DNA from 2 places in the Paenibacillus sp. alder61 genome. Region 2 is predicted to be linked to the other one. Evidence: a T-box and tRNA genes for the amino acid it is inferred to sense, from the RefSeq annotation. Region 2 holds a T-box; the other holds one or more tRNA genes.
What was found. The T-box of region 2 lies ahead of LBW89_RS22790 (valine--tRNA ligase). A T-box ahead of a tRNA ligase gene usually reads a tRNA of that ligase, here a tRNA-Val.

Region 1 (12,188 bases), on a different contig from region 2:
AACGACTCGACTTCTGGGCGAATGGCGCCGCGGAAGTGGCCGATATCGTACTCGTAATCGTTGCGGCCGTCGATGACGATCACGTCGTCGCGCTGGAGTTGCTCGTAAAACTCCACCGGCGACAAGCGTTTACCGCTCAACGTGTTGGGATCGAGTTCCTGCTCGTAACGGAAGGTGACCAGCTCCTGCTTGTGACGGACGAACATCTTCTTAAAGGCATGACCGTCGGCTTCATCGATTTTGAAGACGATATCTTTAAACTCGGGCATCGCCCGCAAGTCGGCCATATAGCGATCCGTTTGCTCCACGGTTCCCGATACCGTGCCGTTAATTCCCTCGGCGGCGATAAGAATGCGGCCTTTCAGCCCAAGATCTTTACAGTATTGCAAGTGCTCCGCCGTAAATGTCTCGGGGGAGGCGATGTTTGTAAATTTATAAAACAGCAAAATGCGGTAAGCATGTTGTTGACTCATGTTAGATCACCTGTCTATATTAGATTCTACTGAATTGTAGTGAATTTTATGTACTTAGTCAATATTAAAGTATAGTAAGTATAGTAAAGATTACACATTTGGGTTTGGAGGAGTCACGATGAAACACAAAACGATCGCATTTATTTACGCGCATCCCGATGACGAAACCTTTAGTTCTTCTTATCTGATCCGTCAGACTGTCGACGAAGGGCACCGGGTCGTACTGCTCACGGCGACGCGGGGCGATGCCGGGAAAACGGGACGATTGGGAAGCATGACGCCTCAGGAGCTGGCGGCGAGAAGGGAACGGGAACTCGAGCAGGCCGCCCGGATTCTGGGAATTGCGGAGGTACGGCAGCTTGGCTTGGGAGACGGGAAGCTTAAGGATGTTCCAGCGGAAGAATTACAGAAACAGATCGCGGAATTTATCGCTCACCACAACGCCGAGGTGGTCGTCACGTTTCCGGCGGACGGCATTTCCGGGCATAAGGACCACATTGTAATCCATCATGCCGTTAATGCGGTTGTTTTCTCCCGGCGGACCCCGACGGTACAAAAGCTGTATTATAATCAACTGGGGAACTATCAATCCGAAAGCTCCAGCGTAGTCAAGCTGGAGGCGGGAGGTTACTGGGAGGCGAAGCGCCTCGCTTTGCAGGCGCACGAATCGCAGATACTCAGTATCGAGCGGGTATTCGGCGATCTGGGGCCCGAAGTGCCGCCCCATCACCGCTTTGAGGCGTTTGAACTGGCTTGGGAACGGGGCGTTCATTTTCCGCCAAAAACAGAGCGTTCCGTCTGGAATGACCTGCTTTAAATATTGCGCAAAGACGCCGGGGATGTTCCCCCGGCGTCTTTGCGATACACTCTATGTTATGCCGTATGTTTCATTTTTGTCGGATGCTTGGGTGCCGGTGCCGCGGGTTCGGTTTCGTCCGTCTTACGGAACAAGCCGCGAAGGTAAGGGAGGACGAAACGGTCAAGGCCGATCTTGCCGGCGTTGGCGGCGGCTACGATGACCAGCACTTCAAGCAGCAGCATTTGCGCGTTCGTGCTTACGGTTCCCGAGAAGAGGAAGGCCGCGTTCATGACCAGCCCCATCAAAGCGGCGAAAGTAGTGAAGGTACCGAGGATCAGACCGAGACCGACGAGAAATTCACCGTAAGGAACCAGGAAGTTGAACAGGTCGACATTCGGCAGGGCGAAGTTTTCCAGGAAAGCGGCCCACCAGCCTTGAACGGCGGGGTGATCGCCGGCGCTGTTGGCGATTGCGCCGTTCAGGAAGCCGGCGGCGTCGAAACCGCCCGTAATTTTGTGCCAGCCGGCCGTCATCCATTGATAGCCAAGGTAAACACGGATCACGGTGAGGAACCACATCGCAACTTTGTTCGTTCTGAGGAAATTGTTAAACATATGAACCACTCCTTTAGGATTTGTGTTTTTGTTTTTTGGATGATCATCTTTGATGTCTTAAGTATAAGTGATTTATTTCACATGATATGTGATTTAAATCACATTTATTTAAATTTTTATAATTTAATTTTTATCTATCGTTCCAGGCGGCCAGGATCTAAGCAGGGAGACGTAGGCTGTAGCTGAATCGAAAGAAAAAAGAGCTGTACGCACAGCTCCTTTGATTCATGAATTATTCCGGCATTATCCAAACGATTTCGGCGATACGGACTAAAAATTTCTTGTGTCTTTCTTCAAGGACGACGTGGTCTTGTTTGACTTCAACGACACGTCCATCGAGTCTACCGCGTGTGGTTTCCAGGATAACAATTTTTCCGATGAGACATATTAAAGCGTCAACAACACAATGATCTACAGGATTGACCACGACAGTGTGAGGCATGTGTTGCATATGTGGATTGTGGGGCATGTGATACATCATTGGATAATTATTCAAAAAATTACCTCCCAAATATTTATACGGCATTATACGCAGATGCCTATAAATGGATTGGGCTAATGCCTAAAAATGCGGGCCTGGACGCTTATTCAGATGCGGAAGCACGCCAGACCATTGTGTACACCAGATTATTTTTCCAAGTTACTATGAGATCGTTGAACGTCGAAGCCAAAAAAGAAGGGCACTATGGCCCTCCTCATTTGTCCGTATTTCTCTTGTTGCCCGGCTGTCGAGCTTGATCCTTCGCTTGGTCGTTCTCCACCGGATCATTTAACATTTCGTCGACGATATCTTCCAGCATGTCCGTGGAGGCTGTGCCGTTATCGGCCTCGGGGATGGGGTCGACTCCCGGGCCGTAGCCTAAGCCTTTGAACTCTTCTTTTTTGCGATCCATGAATAACACCTTCCTTTGCGGATTTAAAAGGCGGACGTTTCTGTACAGCTATTAGGCCGCATCCGGCTAAGCAAACAACAGAAAATACATCAGAAAAAAGAGAAGGCCGAATAGGATCAGCATCAAAATCAGAATCAAGCTGACGATGATGTAAGAGGAGCGGAATTCATTCCGGTTGATCTGCGTCCGCTTTATGCGATATTCCAGGGCGGCGGCCACGATGACGGCGGTTCCGAAAACGAGCGATCCCATTCCCGCAATTACGGAAAAAACCCGGGCAATCTCGCTGTAGGTGGAGTTAAATACCAATCCGGCGGCGAGAAAGCCTATGCCGATGATCGAGACGCTCGTGCGAATCCAGGCCAAAAACGTCCGCTCATTAGCTAAATGCTGCTGAACATAACGGTTTTCCGTATTGGTATGCTCCTCCAATCTGCCATTCCTCCCTCCCGTCACTTCCCATTACCCGTTTCAATCGCCCGATCTTACTTTCGGACTAAATAAATGAGTTTATAGGGGAGAAGCAGCGGGGTTGTTCACTCGAATCTGTTCGTTCATCTGGTTTTTAGTCTGCTTCAAGGGGTCTGTTTTATCCATGCGATGGCGGTAAGGGAGCCGGCTTCGAGAACTTTGGCGGGGTAACGGAGCGCGTTCGTATCGGCAATCCAGAGTTCTTTTGCGGATTCCTGCCCTTCACATCCCGACAAATAAGCGATGCGCCGGCCGTCCGGAGACCAGCTGACCGGAGTGGAGAAGCACGAGGATACCGCCCAGGTCGCGATCTGTCCGCCTTCTCTGCGGTCTGTCTGTATATAGGAGATGTATCGGTTTTGAATCAAAGAAGTGGCGCTGTAAGCGATGCGCGAGGAATCGGGAGACCAGGCGGGATTATAGTTTTTTGCCTCAGGCCCCCCTTCAAGACGGGTCGTTTGGCCGGTCGCCAGGTTAACTACGCTGATCAGGGAGATGCTGGCCCCCGGAGACGTATACAGGGCGAATCGTCCGTCAGGGGAGAGGCGAACATCGTGCAGCGGCCCTTCCTCATTCCGGGTTAGCTGCCGTACGTTCGTTCCGTTCGGGTTAATTTGATATAGCTGTACGTTACCGATAGGATCGGGCGCGGCATAAAGCAGAGAGGTTCCCGATGGAAACCACCCGGCGTCCGTGGCGCCGACTGTGGCAATAACGGTATGTCGATGGGAATCCAAGTGATAAATAACGATGCGTCCTTCTTTGACATAACTCAGATACCCGTTATCCGGGGACCAGTCCAGCAGGGTGTAAGGTTCGAGCCGATCCAGTTGAGCCAGCGATCCGCTTCGCAGATCAAGGGCGTAAAGGATGGAATTCCTGCCGATAAAGGCTAGACGGCGGCCATCCCGGGAGGGATAGGGCACAGAAAAAGCCTCGGCGAGTCCCCGGGTAAGCCGGATGATCCACCGAGTCAGGGGAACATATGCCCAGATGTCATAGCCTGCTGGCCCCGTGCCCGCGGTAAACAGAATCTTTTCCCGATACAACGATAAACTCATTCGCTTTCCACCTTCCGAATTTGAACTGCTAACAGTCTATTCGAGAGTTGAAATTGGGCGAATAGGGAAAAAAGAAAGAGACCTTATAAAGGCCTCTTCCTAAATGTCGCGACAAGTCGGGTTAAACTTTAATGTCGATGTTACCGCCCAGGTTCGGGTTTACGCTTTGCTCCATCATTTTTATCAGGGCTTGTCCTTCCGTAACCGTCTGCTCCTTCGCCATCTTCAGCACCGAGATGCCCACGGCCTGCTTCAGGCTGCTTTGGGACAATGCGGTGGATAAGGCTCCAATGTCCATGTTTGCTCCTCCTCGCCTATGGAATGAGTATACTCCGTTATTATCGGTTCCCGGAGGGGAAATCTTGAAGGATCATAAATCATATCGGTGAGACGACGATTCCTTCACAATAAGTGTTGGGTAGGGCAATATTAGAATAATTATACCATTGGAGGTTATATCTATGAAAAAAACGGCGTATATTGCGGGTTCATTTCTTCTTGGCGTGATGGTGGCAGCCTCGGCCGGAACGGTTTCAGCTAAAGTGAAGAGTTTAATCGGTCAGAAGGTAACGGGAGAAGTGTCGGTGGTGGTTAACGGTAGCCCGTTGGAAGACAAGGGTGCTGTCATCGACGGGAAAACAACAGTCCCGATTCGCCCTTTAGCTGATGCGCTAGAAGCCGATTTTAAATACAAAGGGGGTACGATTTATATTGAATCCGAGCAGCCCGCAAAGGACGCTTCCAATAAATATTCGGATATGACGAATCGAGAACATCTCGAAGAAAGCAAGAGGCAGTTGGAAAACAGAATTTCCTATCTAATCAACGAAAAAAAGAATTTTTCAGAACTCATTGAAATGTCCGAAAAACGAAAGGCTTCAGCCACAGATCAAAAATTAAAAAGACTAGAAGAAGAAATTAAAGATCTTAAGGATAGTATCCAAACCAGGTTGGAACCCGAACTCGAAAGATGTTTGCTGGAATGGGGGCAGGTGCAGTCGGTTATGTCGAAACTTGAGAAGGGGAAATGATGTCCGGGCAGAATTATGCGAGGCATAAAATCAATTTGAACAAATCTCTACTTTGTCCCTCACTAAATGCATTTTCAGTGAATAAATTGATGAAATGACAGTTCATTAGTAGTGTTATTAGGTAATGGGGGAAGGAAGAATGGCTGCTCGAACTCAAAAAAATAAACAGACTAAGCGGGTGCAGAGAAACAAACAAAGTTCTCCCCCTATTTTTCAAGGAAACAAAAAACTTGAGCTCGTCGTTGCAGCCCTGCTTTTAACGGGAAGGCTTAAAGTGGATTCGGTTCAGTTGTATACAGATTCATCATTATTCGTCAGCCTCGTTGGCAAATTTAAAACATTGAATAATGACACTGTCGATAAACTTGTTAATTTTATGAATGAAAATGGAAATATCACTTTAAACGACTTTATGGAAGCATTGAAAAAGAAGACGGGTAACAGCTAAATAAAACTTCAAGAGCAGGTGAAGGATATGAGTAATTTTGATGGAGAAAATTTTGCTAACAATGTTCTCCTAATTATTGTCATTACGTTGCTGATATTCGGATCCACCGATATTGAGAATCTGTCCGGTGCTCCGACTGCGACTTAAGCGGGGAAAATGGATATTTGGCTCAATTTTAAAATTGTCCCCCAATATAGGTTTTTTGGTCCCTTATTAAATCGCAAGACAAAAAAGAAGCCTTGCTACACCAAGCTTCTTAGCTATGATCTGTAGTGGGCTCGAACCACTGACCCCCACCCTGTTAAGAATGTTTTTTATTTTGTTGAATATTGTTGGAGTGCGAAAACCCTTAGTATATAAGGGGTTTTCTTGTTCGTATCATTGTTCGTGTTTGTTGGTTTTTGGTGCCGATATTTAACTTTCGGCACCAGATTTGGCACCAGAAATTTGGAGTATCGAGAGAAGGTGAGGCCACTTTTCTATACTTGAATTATCTAAAAGTTGGATGGGCCGGATTCCAAGTTGCCCACCCTGAATGGGCTTTACCCGATCGCTTTAGGATAAAAAAATCGGATATCGAATTGGCAGCAATTAGGGATTGGCTGAAATAGGCAAGGTAGCCCGTAACAAATATCTTGGAGGATTTCCGAAATAAAGAGGCGAGCCAGTGTAAGAAGTGCTGCCTGGTCATGGCTTTTAATTCGAATTACATGCTCTTAGTCAGATGAACCAGTAGCGGTTACTTCTACTACAAGGTCATTAAAATCTCCATCATCCACAAAATCGTCAAACCCCACTACATTTTGCTCATTTACCCGGACTTTGCTCTGAAGCCACCTTCCACCGTCTGATGTCGGAAAAAAGGCCCATCCAGCTATGCAGTACGTTGCAATGATATCATTAAAGCCGTGTAGGACTATGCTCTGAAAATCGGAAGTACTATATTTTTCAGTGTACTTAAGTTTTTCAGGTCCGTAGATGCCAATACCTTGTGGTCTACTTGCATTGACTGAAAAGGTGAGCTTCCTATTTTCCCCCGCAGGAATATCAATTGAAACATAAGTCTCCCTAGCCAATTCGTCTAAACTTGCCGGAAAAATTAATGCCATAACTTCCACCTCTTAAGTTTATTTATCGTAAGTATGTGGAGTGTATGTTTTTTTATTCACCAATTAAACTGATCAAATATCCCCACATCAACCCGCCTGTGCGACGCATGCAGGAACGCAATGATATTCCCGTTGTTCTTTGCCGGGAGCTTTTCGAAATGATCTCTCACCTGGTCCTCCCATTGCTTCACCGTAATGTCGGAGGATTTCAGGTGATCTATCTGATTCATAATCCATCCATACTGATCTGTTGTTACCCTCATATGCTGTTTATTCTTTTTCTGGCTGAAGTATTTCAAATAGGTTTTTATATAGGGATTTTCGTAAATATCCAGCCCCCACGACATGATCTTGCCGCGCTCATTTTTGACCGGGTTCCCAGTTGCTCGAGCTCCTTCATGCCGGCGCGGATACTGTCCTTTCCCTCGGTCGTGTGCCTGACCAGCTCGTCAATGTAAAAACGGAAACTGTCAAGTTTGGAGAGCATGTACGCCAGCAGCCCACGGGCCTTGATCTGTTCAAACAAAGCTTCGCCCACACCTTTCAACATACGGGACAACGCCAAAATTTGCGTTTGGCATCGTCAGGCCGGCGAGGATTTCTTTGCGCTAAAGGAGCGGCAACTTCCGCAGGTCCTCGCCTTTGTACCGCAGAATGTCGAACACAGCATAATAGGCCGGAAGGGTAGCGGAGAGGCGTGCAATTTTGCCGGCGCGCTTCGCCTGGAACCGAGTCATTACCGACTCGAAATCGGACACCCCGGTCGCCGGGTCCACGCATGCGATTTCACCGTCAAGTTCGATGTCGTGTGAAAATAAACCGCAGCTAATCTCCGGGTACTGCCGAGTGCAGGGTGGACGTTAGCGGACTCTTGCGAGAAGATCAACCGGTGTCCGTGATTTTCGGTTCAAATATGGAGCGCGGATCGCTGAACGGACCGGGGCTGTTGTGAGTAACATTGGATCAATAAATTTAAAACACCTCTTTACCGATTATAGCGTTTGGCTATCCAGTAGTGAGGCGGTAAGTTATGGGCGAGTTGTTATCCGCGACCATCACAACGCATAGGGCGAAGTTGCTCGCCGCATAATACTACCAACAGGAGGTGTATTGATGGATAAGAAGAATAATGCGAAGCACAGCTCCAAGCAAGTAAAAAAGAAATTAGGTGTTCCAAATCTTAATACGGAATTTGCTGATGCAGATCCCCCTAAAGGAACGTCCCAAAAGTCGAAGCAATAAAATGACATAAGACCACCGAGGCATAAGCCAAAGTGGTCTTTTCGTTGTCTCGCCTTTTTACTTATAGGTAGCAGACGTTGCAGTATATTCATTCACTTCGAACGTTAGGATATTGTTGAAAATAACGTAATCAGTACGTTTGCTGAACGGTCCTTTGTTGTTATTGTGCTTGTCAATTGCGTATTTGGATGGGCCGCTGCCGGCATCCTTTGCATCATACCAATTGTGGTATTTTCCTGTTAGAGAAACCAGAAGCAAATTGAATTACCTTAATGGAACAGCTACCGGAAAACCAAAGATAGATATAAATTTACCACATGGTGGATTACCAGTGGCCGCTTTATATTTGAATTTAGTTTAAATCCCTCTACTGGAAGTAGCAAAATTAATTCTATGAAAATAGACAAAACGGTCTAAAAAAAATTAAAAATTGATGAGACCCCAATTCGGCCCCAATATAGGTTTTTTGGTCCCTTATTAAATCGTAAGAAAAAAGAAGAGCCCTTGCTACGCAAGGGCTCTCAGCTATGATCTGTAGTGGGCTCGAACCACTGACCCCCACCCTGTCAAGATGGTGCTCTCCCAGCTGAGCTAACAGATCAGAATATAGTGAAGACAAAATTTATATTAGCAGGAACATAGGGAGATGTCAATTCTTTTTTTCTGAATAGGTGCGGTTATCCGGGCAACAATGAGAACTAGAACCCAAGACACTCATTTGCCAAGGAGGTAAAAACCTTATGTTCAAACGCAAACTTACGGCCCTTCCCAAGCGCCCTATACGCAAGGGGGTTCTGGGAATGACCGTCGCCTTGGCGTTTATGACTTTGGCTGGCGGATGTATGCTGGCTCCAAGCCAGGCCACTCTGGACCGGCAAGCGGTCGCTTCGCCTTGGTGGCTTGGTCCCTTCGTCACCGATGGCGTCTATGCGCCGACCGTGGAGGAAGAGGTCTACTCGAAAGAGACCATCATCCATCCCCAAAGCGAAGAGCCAAGCTCGGGCTACTCTTCGTCCCATTTGCGGGAGTAGCCTTTTTTGGTGACATAGAACATGGAGGCGATCAATAACACCGCGATAAGCACAGCCGCTGCGATCGTAACGCCCATAACCATAGCCGGATCGACCCCTCTCCCAAATAAATCGCTTCTGCAACCAACTATACACGAAAACGGTTTTTTTGTATAATGTTGCAGTTCAATGTTTATTGATGTAACACCATCTAGGGGAGGCATGTAAATGGCTGCAGTGATTATACATGTGGAGACGCAGGAGCAATTGGAGCATTGTCTTGAAATTCGCAAGGAAGTGTTCGTCAAGGAACAGAATGTCCCGATCGATCTGGAAATCGATGAATTCGACAAGCTTAGCCCGGATGTGCATCATGTCCTGGTGGAGGTCGACGGGACCTACGCGGCAACCGGGAGATTGACGTACTATAAGGACAATTCGGCCAAAATGCAGCGGATCGCCGTGCGCCAAGCGTTCCGCTCCCATGGGATCGGAAAAATCCTGCTTATCGCGCTGGAGGAGCTGGCGAGAGAGCTGGCCCTTTCGCAATCGGTACTGGATGCGCAATGCCAGGCCGAAGGCTTCTACCGCAAGCTCGGCTACGAAACGATTTCCACCGAGCCGTTCGATGACGCGGGGATTCCGCATGTACGGATGGTCAAACCGCTCAAGTAGATTCATATTCTGCGAAAAACAGGACATGCTATACCCATCACCCAAACTCAAACAGAGGAGATGTGAGGGCAGATGGCTATGGATACAAGAGAAAGGTTTATTGCGGTGCAAAAAAACGGCGACGGAGATCTGACCGCTTTTAAAACCTCAAGCGGCCGCGTTTTGGATTACGAGCAGGCCAAGCGCGAGGTCCAGGCCGGAGCGATTGCCGGGGCCAACCTGTTTAAGGGAAGGGACGGAGAAATGTACATCCGGAGCGATGCGGACGGCGATCCGAGCAACAACTTGGACGCGCTCCCTCGTTTTGAGTAAATCCTTGAAATTCCATAACTTAAACAAGCAGCCCGACCGTGAATTCCGGCCGGGCTGCTTCTCTTTGTTACAACGTATAGATTTGATGCTGGCGTAAAAACTCCATTTCTTCGGTCTGTCCGATAAAATTCTCCATCTCGTCCCCGTAATGCATCAGCAAAATAATTCGGCGGATTTCCGCCGGAAGGGACAGAAGCTGCTTGAGCTCGGTATGTACTTGGCCGGGGCCTTGAAGTTGAACTTCGTGCAAAATTTTACGGCAGTTTCTTTCTTCGACCAGACGGGTCAGCAAATCCCGTTGAAAGATCATATCGGCACTGTAAAAAGTCTCGCCGTTGATGTAAAGGGAGTAGCTGTCTTTACCTGGGATATGCGGCGTTTGAATCAATTCGACGGACAGGCATGGAGAGAGGTGGTGCGCAGTGCCTTCCGACAGCACTTTCACCTCGAAGGCATCTTCCAGCGATGCGATGCCTTCCTGGGTTAATCCTCCTTTCAGCGTATGTTCCCACAGCGGATGAACGAGCTTGTCGGCGATATACAAAACGGGCTTGCGGCCCCAAATAAACTTCATGCGAAAAGCGAATTCTTCCAAGCCGCCAACGTGGTCCCCGTGGATATGCGTGATCAGAATCCCGTCGATCTCATCCAGGGACTTGTCCAGTTGATGCAGGGAGAGCGGAGCCGTAATTCCGCAATCGATGAGCAGTGTGTAATCTTCCGCGTACAATATAGCGTTGTTGTTGTAATACTTCTTGGCGAATGCGCTGCCCGTACCCAGCATTTGAAGGCGCAGTGGCAATGTTACCCCTCCTTGGTTTAATCTGCTCCCATTAATGTACACGATTTTGAATCCGAACGAAAGAGCGGGCCCGGCAAAAAAAGTGGATTGTTTCAGTCGATGACCGCAACTTGAGCCTATCCCCGGAGTATAAATTTACATCAACACGAATGTAATGGAGGGTTACTTGGATGAAATGGAGAAGAGTTGCTGTACTGGTCGTTGCATTCTCCCTGATGGGAGGTTCTATGTTATTTGCCGATTCGGCCACCCAAAAAGTGAAACTGTTCCTGGACGGACAAGAAGTACAGGACGGGGGCTACATCGTCGACGGAAAAACTTATGTCCCGGTTCGTGAATTGGAAGGCCTTGTCGAATATGATGAGGCAACGAAAACGGTCAAATACTATAAACCGAATGTTCACATGTTCTTGTTTACGGGCGACACGGTCATCGGAAACATCAATATTAAGAAAACCGGTAAACTAAAATTCAATGTGTTCGCTCAAATTGACGGACTGCGGACGGATATTTCCGCGGTGCGCGTTTCCATCACCGCTCCCGACGGCGAATCCAAAGTGATTCAGTCCGACGAAATTAAGGAGCAGCGGGATAATTTCTGGTTCCGTACAAATGATTACACGTATGATTTCAAATCCGAAGGGAAGTATATCATTGGCTTCTATATGAAGCCTGTAGGAGGCGACTATACCCTGGTTTCGGAGAAGACGGTCATCGCCGAGAAATAACCGGGGGATACCGCGCCTTTGCCAAAATTGACCTGCCCCTTCTAAAATGATACGATACGAGGGAAACCGACAGGTTTTGGCAACCCATCAAATTAACCGAAGCGAGGTATTTCAATGAGCGATCACAAGCACGAACACGGTGAAGCTTGCGGCTGCGGACACGACCATGAGCATGATCATGAGCATGAGGAGTTCGTATTGACGCTGACGGATGAACATGGCAACGACGTAGAAATGGTTCTTGTCGAGACGTTTGACGTCGGCGACAAATTATATGCCCTTCTGTTGGAACGGAACAATCCGGAAGCCGACGGCATCATCCTGCGTATGGAAGAAGAGAACGAGGAAATGGTGCTTTACAATATCGAAGACGAGGACGAATGGCGTCAAGTGGAGGAAGCTTATAACGAGCTGGTCTCCCAGCAGGACGAAGCTTAATCGTTCGAACATAAATAGGGCTGTCCCAAGCGAGTGTGCTTTTGGGACAGCCCTTTCGTTTCAAGCCTAGAAAATCGGATCG
Region 2 (12,188 bases):
ACGATGGCGCCGGTCAAGGAACCCGCCACCTTCCACCACGATGTCCTTGGCTTACGGGTGGTATACGACGGGAGGATCGCCCCCCCGGTCCCGGTATAATCCGTAAACGGGTCGTTCCAGTCGTCGACGATTTCCACCGGGCGGTAGACGGTCTCTCCACCGGACGGCGACTCCCCGCGATGCCGCGGTTCTCCGTCGGATATGGAGGCAACCGGTTCTTCAACCGGCGGCAGCGCCTCCGGCTTCATTTCGGCTGCCGAAACCACACGCGGCGCGCTCTCCTCCATGCCGCGCCGCCGCTGCTGCCCATCGTCAAAACGGAATGTCATTTTGGCCTTATCCACTGTCCGCACGCTCCTTGTCCATTCTTCTAAAGATACCATATGAGCGGGCGGTTCTTTATATGCCAAACCGCAAGAAAAACCTCGCAGTTCAAGTCCGCGAGGTTTTTCCTTTTACATTCGTTTTTTCTCCATATCGTCCTGATCGGTTAAGATTCGGGCGGATCCGTTAATCGGTCAAAGTTTTGGCCAGCGTATCCCCGACCTTCCAAATATCGCCGGCGCCCATCGTAAGAACCAGGTCCCCCGGCTGAAGCCGGCCCTGCAAGTCCGCGATGACGTCCTGCTTCGTCGGAAGGTACCGAGCTCCGGCATTGCTGTTCTCCTTGATAAGTTCAACCAGCTTGGAGGAATGGACCCCTTCGATTTGCTGTTCGCCGGCTGGGGAGTATATGTCCGTGATGATCACCTCATCCGCCTCGCCAAAGGCCCGGCTGAACGCATCCAGCAGGAAAAACGTGCGCGTATACCGCTGCGGCTGAAACACGGCGATAATCCGTTTGCCCGTCGCTTTGGCCGCGGCGATCGTCGCCTCGATTTCCGTCGGATGATGGGCGTAATCGTCAATCACAAGAACGCCGCCCTTCTCTCCCAGCACCTGGAACCGGCGCTTTGCACCATGGAAACCGATGATCGCCGACGCGATATCCGCGAAAGGGATGCCCGCCTCCAGACAGACGATGACCGTAGCCATAGCGTTATATACGTTGTGTTTACCCGGTACGGAAAGCTCGATCGTCCCCAATTCCTGCTGTCCCTTTTTCATGAGGAACGTGACATGCCGATCCCCCAGCTTGATGCCGTCGGCCGAATAATCACAGTCCGGTCCCATGCCGTAAGTGATGACGCGGCAGTTGAGATCGGGAAGAAGCTCCTTAATATTAGCGTCATCTCCGCAAACAACGGCTACTCCATCCGGTTTGATCTGGTTCAGAAACTGGACATAAGCTTCTTTCAGCCGTCCGAAGTCCCCGCCATAGTTCTCGAGATGGTCCGCCTCAATGTTGGTGACCACACCCATGGAAGGATGGTATTGGAGGAAAGACCCGTCGCTCTCGTCCGCTTCGGCGACGACAAAACGTCCTTGTCCCGCCTTCGCGTTGGTCCCGATCCCCATAATTTCTCCGCCGATAATGTACGTCGGATCCGTGCCGCACTGCTCCATGACCAGCGCGATCATCGACGAAGTCGTCGTTTTGCCGTGCGCGCCGGCAACCGCAACGCCCTGCCGTTCATTCAGCAAGCGGGCCAACATCTGCGAACGGTGCAAGATCGGAATTCCTTGCTCCTCCGCTTCAAGCCGTTCCACATTATCCTTCGGAAGGGCCGTGGAATAAACTACAAGGTCCGCACCGTGCACATGCTCCGCGGTATGCCCGATATAAATTTTCGCCCCTTTGGCGGCCAACTTCTCGGTCAGTTCCTGGGAAGCGACATCCGATCCGGTCACGGTATACCCCATCTCCAGCATCACTCGGGCAATAGCGCTCATGCCATAGCCACCGATACCGATAAAATGCACATGTTGTTCAGTTGTATTTAGCAATTTCCATTCACCAGCCTTTTTCAGAATCGGTTTGATGCAAAAGGGTTGCCCGCACATCCGAGATCATATACAACGTGCCGGTGACCACCCCAAGATCCTCCCGTTCCGTCCGTGACTCCAAAAGCGCAAGCGCCTTTTTCCAATCACGCTCCACAACGATTTCCAGATCGGGCTTCGCCACTGAATCCTTCAGCTCAAGTACCAGATCGTATAACGCGCCCGCATCCAGTTTTCGGCGGAAATCGGGCTCGGTCAGTATAAGCGTATCCACTATAGGTAATATATGCTCGAGGTAGGCGCGATGATGCTTATTCGCCAGCATCCCCATCATCAAAATCAGACGCCGATAGCGGAACGTTTCCCGCAAGCTTTTGGCCAGCGACTCCGCTCCTTCGGGATTATGGGCTCCGTCGAGCACGATGCGCGGATTCCCGGACACCTGCTCCAGCCTTCCCGCCCACGTCGTGTTCCGGAACCCGCGAAGAACATCCGCGTCCTCCAAACAGAAGGCCATATACTGCCGCAAAATTTCGAGAACCATCATTACACCGGCCGCATTTTTGCACTGATGCTCTCCCAACATGGAGAGGTTCAACGAAAAGTCGCGAAACGGTCCACGGAACTGCATATCCTGCCCTTGCTCGCTAATTTGAGAACGTTCATAAAAAAACTGCTCACCAAGCAAGTAAAGGGTGCTCTTTTGCCCGGCGGCCGTCTCCTTTAGTACCGCGATCGCCTCGGGCTGCTCGACACAGCTCACTACCGGAATCCCGGCTTTGATAATCCCCGCTTTCTCCTTGGCGATTTGCTCGATCGTGTCCCCGAGGATGTCCGTATGATCATAACCGATATTCGTGATTAAAGAAACGACAGGCGTTACAATATTTGTAACATCCATCCTTCCCCCAAGCCCGGTCTCCCATACTACCACATCCGGATAACATTCCTCGGCAAAATAAAGGATAGCGATCGCCGTACTGACCTCGAACATCGTCGGTGAGCCCAACTCGCTTTCCGCGATATCTTTGACTAAAGGCAGTACCCGATTGCTTAGTTTAAGCAGCGTCTCCTCGGGAATGTCTTGCCCGTTATACTGAAACCGGTTCGTAAACTTGGTAATGTACGGCGAAGTGAACGTCCCTACGCTATAACCGCATTCCAGGAGGGTACGGGTTAAAAAGGCACAGGAAGAGCCTTTCCCGTTCGTCCCGGCCACATGAATAAATTTCAGGCGTCGATGCGGATTCCCCAGCCGCTCCATCAACTGATGAATCCGATCAAGTCCCGGACGTATTCCAAACGGAATCAAACCGTTGATCCAATCGACGGCCTCGCCGTAGCTTTCGAGCGCTTCGCCGTTATCTCCTTCTATATGAACCCCCATTTGCATTCACCTTCACATCTTTAATGGAATGAACCTGCTTATATCAGCAGATAGCAAGCATCCGGCTGAGCCTCTCCCGATGCCGGGAAGAATTCAGCCGGATTGTCTGCATCCTTTTAGCTTAAGCTTTCAATTCGCTGATCCGTGCCAGAACCTTATCCCGCTTTTCCGCGTAATCCGCCATCTTGGCCTTTTCTTCCTCGATGACCTTGGCCGGGGCTTTGGAAACAAACCCTTCATTCCCCAGCTTTTTCTCCACGCGTTCGACTTCTTTGTTCAAGTGGTCCAGCTCTTTTTCAAGCCGCGCGATCTCCTGGCTGATATCGATGAGCCCGGAAAGAGGAAGATACAGTTCGGCTCCGGTAACGACCGCGGTCATCGCCTTATCCGGCACCGCCGCCTCAATGGACAGATCCAACCGCGAGGTGTTGCAGAAACGGCTGATGTAATGGGCGTTCCGGTTAGCGATGTCAAGCAGTTCCGAATTCGCCGGTTTGACAAGCAGCTCGATTTTCTTGCTCATCGGCACATTCACTTCGGCCCGAATGTTCCGGACGGAGCGGATCATATCAACCAGCAGGTTCATTTCTTGAACGGCGTCCGGCGCTTCCAGCGCAGGATCGTATTTCGGCCATTCCGCCAACGTAATCGTTTCGCCGTCATGCGGCAGGTGCTGCCATATTTCCTCGGAAATAAACGGCATGAACGGGTGGATCAACCGCAGCGTCCGGTCCAATACGTAAGCAAGAACCGATTGGGTCTTCCGCTTCGCCGCGGCGTCTTCCCCGTATAGAGACAACTTGGCGAATTCAATGTACCAGTCGCAAAGATCATCCCAAATAAAGTTATACAACTGACGTCCGGTTTCCCCGAACTCATAAGCGTCGATCAATCGGGTAACTTCCCGCGTCGTTTCGTTAAAGCGATGCAAAATCCAGCGATCCGCCGTGCTCAGCTCCCCGCTGATGTCGATGTCCTCGAATTTGACGCCCTCCAGGTTCATCAAGGCAAACCGCGAAGCATTCCAGATCTTGTTCGCAAAATTCCGCGCCTGCTCTACGCGTTCCCAATGGAAGCGAAGGTCCTGCCCCGGAGTGCTGCTCGTGGAAAGCATATAACGCATGGCATCCGCGCCGTACTTCTCGATAACCTCCAGCGGGTCGACCCCGTTGCCGAGCGATTTGGACATTTTACGTCCTTCACTGTCCCTAATTAATCCGTGAATCAGCGTATCGCGGAACGGAATCGTTTGGGTGAACTCCAGACCGGTGAAGATCATGCGGGAAACCCAGAACGGGATAATATCGTATCCCGTCACGAGCACACTCGTCGGGAAATAACGTTTCAGATCCTCGCTGGCTTCATCCGGCCAACCGAGCGTCGAGAACGGCCACAACGCGGAGCTGAACCAGGTATCCAATACATCCTCATCCTGCTTGAGGTCGTCCCGTCCCAGCTTGGCCCGCGCCTCCGCTTCATCGTAAGCCACAACCATCTCGCCGGTTTCCTCGGAATACCAGGCCGGAATCCGGTGTCCCCACCACAATTGGCGCGAAATACACCAGTCGCGGACATTTTCGATCCAATGAAGATAGGTCTTTTCAAAACGATCCGGTACAAAATTCACGCCGTTTCCGGATTTTTGGGCGGCGATGGCCGTTTCCGCCAACGGCTTCATTTTGACGAACCATTGCGTGGACAAATAAGGCTCGATTACGGCGCCGGTACGTTCGCTATGTCCGACTTGATGCACATGGTCTTCAATTTTAATCAAAACGCCCAGCTCCTGCAGGTCCTTGACGATTTGTTTGCGGCACTCGGTGCGGTCCATCCCTTGGTACTTGCCCGCGTCCTTATTCATTTTGCCGCCTTCGTCCATGACGGTGATCTGAGGCAATTGATGACGTAAGCCGACCTCAAAGTCATTCGGATCATGAGCCGGTGTAATTTTCACGGCGCCGCTGCCGAATTCTTTGTCGACATACTCGTCGGCAATAACGGGAATCTCGCGACCGATAATCGGCAGGATCAGCGTTTTGCCGATCAAGTCCTTGTATCGCTCGTCCTTCGGGTGAACGGCAACCGCCGTATCGCCGAGCATCGTCTCCGGACGCGTCGTGGCCACGGTGATCGAACCGCTGCCGTCCTTCAACGGATACTGCAAATGATAGAGGTGTCCATTGACTTCTTTGTACTCCACTTCGATATCGGAAAGGGCGGTACGCGCTACTGGGTCCCAGTTAATGATATATTTGCCCCGGTAAATCAAGCCTTTTTCATACAGTTTCACAAACACTTCGCGGACGGCCTTGGACAAGCCCTCGTCCAGCGTGAAACGCTCGCGGGAATAATCCAGGGAGAAGCCCATTTTCGCCCATTGCTCATGAATGGACTCGGCATATTTGTCTTTCCACTGCCATACCTGTTCCAGGAATTTTTCACGCCCGAGATCGTAGCGCGACAACCCTTCCTCCCGGAGTTTCTGCTCCACTTTCGTCTGCGTGGCGATCCCGGCATGGTCCGTGCCCGGCAGCCAAAGGGCGTCATACCCCTGCATGCGTTTGGTCCGAATCAAAATATCCTGCAGCGTACAGTCCAGCGCATGCCCCAAATGCAGCATTCCCGTCACGTTGGGAGGCGGGATTACGATCGTGAACGGCTCGGCATCCTGTTTTTGCCCCGCCTTAAAAAATCCCCCCTCCAGCCAATAGCGGTACCATTTCTGCTCCGCCGCTTTCGGGTCGTATGTCGTCGGCATTTCCGCCGACAAAGGTTGCTGTGTTTGCTTTTCTGTCATTTGTACTTGACCTCCATTACATTTGAAATAACTTTGGCACAATTTAAGTTTGAGGTTTGATCATGATGGGCCAAGAAAACACAAAAAGCCCCTCGTCTCAAAGGACGAAAGGCTTTACTTTCGCGGTACCACCTTTGTTTCGCAGGCAGGCGGTCAAGGGACCCTGAATCTTCCCGGTTGACTCCGCAAGGCTTGCGACACTCATACAGATAACGGCTGCGGCCGGCCCGTTCTAGCATACCGGAACGATATGGATCAAACGGACGACTCCCGGGCGACTTCGGTCAGCTGTATCCTACGGAATTTTCCAGCGTATCAATTCCGCTCTCTGAAGGGTTCACTGCCTACTCTTCCCGTTCCTGGTCTTTGTAATGGGTTATACATGGCGTTTATCTTTTTCATAATAGCTTGATTATGTCCCGGAGTCAACCTGACGATACAAAAATGGACATTTGTCCTCCATATAGAGACAAAACAAAAAAGCCGCACAATTCACTGTGCAGCTTTCCAAGGTACGCATCCGGTCGATTAGGGAATATACAGCACCTGTCCCTCATTCAAATGCTGTTCGCTCAGGCGATTGTAAAGTTGAAGTTCCCGCGTACTGAGCTGATACCGCTCCGCGATCTCATCCAGTGTCTCTTCACGTTGGACGATAACCAGCTTGACTTTGCGGAAAGGCGTCTGCTCTTCGTTACTGCCGATAAACAGGCTCTTCCACCGTACTTCCTCGCCGTCCCCCGAGTCTTGGGCGGCAGCCTGAACGCTTTCTTGCTCCCCGGCTTCAAATGCAGGTTCGGCATCCTGCCGTGGAGTGGACAGCAGCTTGCTGATTCCGAAATGGTCGTCATGCTGCCCTGCCTCGTTCTTTTTGCTGCCAAGGGCGATTTTCATCTCCTTTTTCTCTTCGGCGGGCTCCGGACGGATCTGGTCCTTATCTTCCAAGGTTTCCGATACGGCCTCTTCGAGTGGGTCCGCCTCGGCCAGGACAGGAAGCTCGTTCTCGTACTCCGCCAGCGGCGCGGATTCAGGAGCCGCCTCCATCCGGTCCCGTTCCTCCAGGTGCTGTACCGTTTCGGCGGCGGTTACGGGTAAAGCATGCTCCGGTTCCCCCTGGGCGTCATCCGGCTCCCGAGCCGCTTCCCGCCATCTCCCGTACCGTTCATCCGGCGCTTCGTCCGCATTTTCGGCCCATTCCTCGAAAACGGGTTCCCGAGGTCCCCCCGGGGGCTCCGTCCAATCCGCATCCCCCTTGTCCTCCAGCACGGCCTGAGCAAACAGCGGCGAATCTACATTGTTCCACTTCAGAACCTGCGGCTGCTCGTCCGCATCTTCCGAACCGGGCTGGGCTTCCTGCTCCCATGCACGGAACGGATCGGCGTAGTTCCGCTCGTTATTTCCGGTCTGGAATTCCCGCCCCCACGGGTTCGAACGATTCGTTTCCGCCTCGCCGCGAAAATCGGGAGCCGGTTCATGGGAAGTTACGAATTCCCGGTCCTTCCACTCTTCCGATTCCACGCTGACCGACGAGGTTTCGATTCCCTGAAGCGAAAGAACGCCCGTAATGTTCAAGCTTCTGGCGCTAAGCAGGTCCACGTCGAAATTCTCGATTTCGACCGCAATGTCCTCCAGCTTACCGACCCGGCTAAGCGGAATCGTAATCTCTACCGGGATCCAATGCTCCAATTCATGCGTGCCGCCTTCCCCCCGATACAGTCCCGACAACAGCAGATGCCCGCGGAGGGAAGCGTACTCTTCGCCCGGAACGACCTGGATTCTCGGAAAAAGTTCGATTTCCTCCAATTCGTCGATTCCGGTTACCTGTTCCGACAAATGTACGCGTTCATAAATATCAAACCTTAAACCGTAGGATGAATCCGTCAAATAGGTTGCCTCCTTTCAGCATTACCAGACCTGATTGGGGTCCGCACAGGATGAAGGGCCCCATCATCGCTCGTTCTTATCTATATGCTTGAAAATAGAGTGCATGCCTGATTTTTGACGGAATTCCGGCTCATTAGCAGCGTAATGCCGCGCATGTCCTTTTTAGGATTCTTTCCCCTGCCGCAACTGTTCACGGAGCCGGTTCCATTCTTCGGGCCAGGGGTCATCCACGCGGATGAGTTCCCCCGTCAATGGATGGGGAAAGGTCAGACTCTCCCCGTGCAGCGCTTGGTGCGGAAAAAGACGGGAACTCCCGCCGTAAAGGGCGTCCCCGACCAACGGGTGCCCCGCATGGCTCAGATGGACGCGGATTTGGTGGGTTCGCCCCGTATCCAGCGTCAGCCGCACCAGGCTCGCTTTCGGATACGTCTCGACCAGTTCCACCCGCGTCAGCGCGTCCTTCCCCGACGGGGAAACCCGCCGCCGGGAAGGGTGGTGCCGATCCCGGCCGATCGGCTCATGGATCACGCGGAGGGCCGGGGAGACCTGCCCCTCCACCAGCGCCGTATAAACCCGGCCGATCTCCTTCCGCGCCATGGCCGCGTCCAGTTTCAGCTGGGCCATGGCGTTCTTGGCGTAGAGCACCGGGCCGGACGTATACTCGTCCAGCCGGTGGATATGGCCCGGGGCAACGGATTCGCCCCGCTGCGCAAACACCGCCGCCACAAGGTTCGCCAGCGTAGGGGGTGAACCGGCCCCGTCCGGATGCACCTTCAGGCCGGCCGGTTTATGGACGACGAGGCAAAAATCGTCCTCGTACAATAGGTCGACCGGCCGCTCCATAGGGGCATACTGTGACGTCCTCGGCGGAAACAGGCGCAGCCGCAGGCGATCCCCGGCCAGTTTAATCTCGCCGGCCGCATCCAGCTCCCGGAGCAGTTTGTCCGGGAAGCCCAGCTCCCGCGTAAGCCAAAGGAGGGCCGCTTCATAGCGGCCCCCCGGCTCCGAAGGATTCAGCTTCCCCGGCATCAGTTCGTACCATTCCCCCCGCCGGGTTCCCGAAACCCTGGCGCTCACAGCTTTTGCAGCGCACGGCGGTGCGCCTCGATCGTCGCGTCGATATCCGCCTCGGTGTGAACCCCCGAAACGAACATGCCCTCGAACTGCGACGGCGCGATATTGATGCCTTCCTCGATCATCGCGGCGAAATACCGCCGGAACATATCAAGGTCGCTGCTCTTCGCCGTATCGTAATTGACGACTTCCGCCTCCGTGAAGAACGGGCATACCATCGAGCCGACGCGGTTGATCCGGCACGGAATCCCCTTTTCCTTGGCGTTGGCGATAAATCCGGCCTCGAGCCGGGCCGACAACATTTCCAGCCGGTCGTACACTTCCGGTGTAAGCAGCGAAAGCGTCGTATATCCTGCCGTCATGGCCAGCGGGTTGCCGCTCAAAGTCCCGGCCTGATAAATCGGGCCGACCGGAGCGATTTGCTCCATAATTTCGCGCTTGCCGCCATAGGCCCCGACCGGCAATCCGCCGCCGATCACTTTGCCCAGACAGGTCAGATCCGGCGTTACCCCAAAGCGGCCCTGGGCGCAATGCCGGTCAACCCGGAACCCGGTCATCACCTCGTCAAAAATCAACAAGCTGCCGTGCTCCGTCGTCAGCTTCCGCAGGCCCTCCAGAAATCCGGGCTGCGGAGGCACAACGCCCATGTTGCCCGCCACCGGCTCCACGATCACCCCGGCGATCTCGCTGCCGAAGCGCTGAAACGCCAGCTCGACGGAAGCCAGATCGTTGTACGGCACCGCAATCGTATTGGAGGCCACGCCTTCCGGCACCCCGGGGCTGTCGGGCAATCCGAGTGTGGCCACACCCGAGCCGGCCTTGATCAGCAGGCTGTCCGCATGGCCGTGGTAAGAGCCCTCGAATTTCATGATCTTGTTTCTTCCCGTATAGCCGCGGGCCAGACGGATCGCGCTCATCGTCGCTTCCGTCCCGGAACTGACCATCCGGACGATGTCGATCGACGGAACCCGCTCGGCCACCAGCTTGGCCATCTCCGTTTCAAGCAGCGTCGGGGCGCCAAAGCTGGTGCCCTTGGCCGTCGCTTCCTGCAGCGCCCGCACGACTTCGGGATGGGCATGTCCCATAATCAGCGGTCCCCAGGAACCGACATAATCGATGTACTCGTTACCGTCGATGTCGTAAATGCGCGAACCGGCTCCGCGCTCTACATATACCGGGGTCAGACCGACGGATTTAAAAGCGCGAACAGGACTGTTCACGCCGCCCGGCATCACCGTTTTTGCTTCCTCAAACGCCTGGTGGGACCGCGTTTCGCTGCGCCGCCCGATCTTTTCACTCATGAGAACCTCTCCTCACCCGTTGATATAAGTTTTATTTCCCCTCGCGCAGCCAACGTGCGGCGTCTTTGGCGAAATAGGTGATAATGATATCCGCACCGGCCCGCTTCATGCCGAGCAGCATCTCCGTAACGATGGCCCGCTCGTTGATCCAGCCCCGCTCGGAAGCCGCTTTGACCATGGAATACTCCCCGCTGACGTTATATGCCACAAGCGGCAGATCGAACTGATCGCGGAGCAGGCGCAGCACGTCCATAAAGGCGAGCGCGGGCTTCACCATCAGCATGTCCGCCCCTTCCAGCACGTCCGATTCCGCTTCTCTTAGCGCTTCACGCACGTTGGCCGGGTCCATCTGATACGTCTTGCGGTCGCCGAACTGCGGTGCCGAATCGGCGGCTTCGCGGAATGGCCCGTAGAACGCGGACGCGTATTTCACCGAATAGGACATGATCGGAATATGGCTGAAGCCCGCCTCGTCCAACCCGGCGCGAATCGCCTGCACGAAGCCGTCCATCATATTGGATGGCGCGATGATATCCGCGCCGGCTTTGGCTTGGGAGACCGCGGTGCGTACGAGGAGGTCCAGCGATTCATCGTTCAGGACATCCCCGCAGACATGGCCGTCCCGTTCAAAAGTATGGACCATTCCGCAGTGCCCGTGATCGGTAAACTCGCACAGGCAGGTATCGGCCACGACCAGCAAATCCGGATACAGCGCTTTGATTTTGCGCGTAGCCTGCTGGACGATACCTTCCTCGTCAAACGCGGAGGAGCCTACGCTGTCCTTCGTTTCCGGAATGCCGAACAACAGCACCGCCGGAATCCCCAGGTCGACGATTTCCTTGACTTCCTCTTCAAGCGTATCCAAAGAAAAATGATAAACGCCGGGCATCGAAGAAATCTCGTTCTTGATCCCGCTGCCGTGGGCCACAAATATCGGTTGAATGAAGTCATCCACCGTCAAAACCGTTTCGCGCACCATGCCGCGAATAGCCGCGGATTGCCGCAGCCGGCGGTGTCTTACAATCGGAAAACTCATGAATACAATCCTCCCTTAAAAAATCAATCCAGCTTTCGGCGGCCGCCGGCTTGCTTCCAGCCAAGCAGGGCGGCCACCAAGCTGGCAATCGTCGCTTCTTCGGCAAGAATCTCTACCCGAAGCCCCGCCTCCTCGGCCGTCTTCGCCGTGACGGGGCCGATGCAGGCGATGGCCGCGCCTTGCAGCGCCGACGCCGGGTCTTCAAAGCCCATGCGTCGCAATGCACCGAGCAGATTCGTCACCGTCGAGGAACTGGTAAAGGTAACGGCATGAATCTTGCCCTCCCTGAGCAATTTAGCCAATTCCTCGTCCTCGTCCCCTAACGGAACGGTGGCGTACATCACCGCCTCCGTAACGTCAAGCCCCCGGTCCCGAAGCGCTGCGGGCAGCCAGGAACGCGCCAAGTCCCCGCGCGGGAGCAGCACCTTCTGTCCGGCCCGCAGCGACGTCCCGAAGGCCTCAAGCAGCCCTTCGGCCTGATAGCGTCCGGGGAGCTCCTCCGCCGCGATGCCGTAGCGTCTCAGCGCCTCTTTCGTAGCGGGTCCGACCGCCGCGATTCGGGCGTGGTGCAGCGCTCGGATGTCTTTACCCATTCTTTCCAAATGGTTAAAGAAAAACTCCACGCCATTCACGCTGGTAAAAAACGCCCAATCGTATTCCGGCAAACGTTCCAACGCCTTCTCCGCGGCGGCCAACGGTTCGCCCGAAGGCATTTCGAAGTCGATGACCGGAAATTCGTAAGGCTCGCCGCCAAGGTCCTCGATTTGGCGGACCAGCTCGCTCGCCTGGGAGCGGGAACGGGTCACCAGAATCCGCATGCCGAAC

Region 1: it has a tRNA-Val gene. The T-box ahead of LBW89_RS22790 (valine--tRNA ligase) is inferred to sense a tRNA for this amino acid. The anticodon was not compared.

What each region holds. Positions count from the first base shown of each region.
Region 1 covers NZ_JAIUDG010000018.1:95,772-107,959, reverse strand. The annotation lists gene LBW89_RS19120 (rhodanese-related sulfurtransferase) at 1-473, opposite strand, end outside; gene LBW89_RS19115 (PIG-L deacetylase family protein) at 592-1,290, shown strand; gene LBW89_RS19110 (DoxX family protein) at 1,347-1,886, opposite strand; gene LBW89_RS19105 (DUF2642 domain-containing protein) at 2,119-2,382, opposite strand; gene LBW89_RS19100 (hypothetical protein) at 2,582-2,779, opposite strand; gene LBW89_RS19095 (YidH family protein) at 2,846-3,211, opposite strand; gene LBW89_RS19090 (TolB family protein) at 3,355-4,311, opposite strand; gene LBW89_RS19085 (YjfB family protein) at 4,433-4,609, opposite strand; gene LBW89_RS19080 (hypothetical protein) at 4,773-5,342, shown strand; gene LBW89_RS19075 (hypothetical protein) at 5,482-5,790, shown strand; gene LBW89_RS19070 (hypothetical protein) at 6,507-6,899, opposite strand; gene LBW89_RS19065 (hypothetical protein) at 7,207-7,449, opposite strand; gene LBW89_RS19060 (hypothetical protein) at 7,508-7,657, opposite strand; gene LBW89_RS27560 (hypothetical protein) at 8,013-8,141, shown strand; tRNA gene LBW89_RS19055 (tRNA-Val) at 8,670-8,742, opposite strand; gene LBW89_RS19050 (hypothetical protein) at 8,882-9,172, shown strand; gene LBW89_RS19045 (GNAT family N-acetyltransferase) at 9,380-9,826, shown strand; gene LBW89_RS19040 (DUF3892 domain-containing protein) at 9,899-10,138, shown strand; gene LBW89_RS19035 (MBL fold metallo-hydrolase) at 10,206-10,940, opposite strand; gene LBW89_RS19030 (copper amine oxidase) at 11,111-11,668, shown strand; gene LBW89_RS19025 (DUF1292 domain-containing protein) at 11,783-12,106, shown strand; gene LBW89_RS19020 (aminotransferase class I/II-fold pyridoxal phosphate-dependent enzyme) at 12,173-12,188, opposite strand, start outside.
Region 2 covers NZ_JAIUDG010000025.1:63,697-75,884, reverse strand. The annotation lists gene LBW89_RS22805 (SPOR domain-containing protein) at 1-344, opposite strand, end outside; gene murC (UDP-N-acetylmuramate--L-alanine ligase) at 511-1,944, opposite strand; gene LBW89_RS22795 (bifunctional folylpolyglutamate synthase/dihydrofolate synthase) at 1,895-3,271, opposite strand; gene LBW89_RS22790 (valine--tRNA ligase) at 3,393-6,068, opposite strand; T-box leader at 6,166-6,438, opposite strand; gene LBW89_RS22785 (LysM peptidoglycan-binding domain-containing protein) at 6,597-7,952, opposite strand; gene LBW89_RS22780 (RluA family pseudouridine synthase) at 8,115-8,981, opposite strand; gene hemL (glutamate-1-semialdehyde 2,1-aminomutase) at 9,026-10,327, opposite strand; gene hemB (porphobilinogen synthase) at 10,359-11,363, opposite strand; gene cobA (uroporphyrinogen-III C-methyltransferase) at 11,387-12,188, opposite strand, start outside.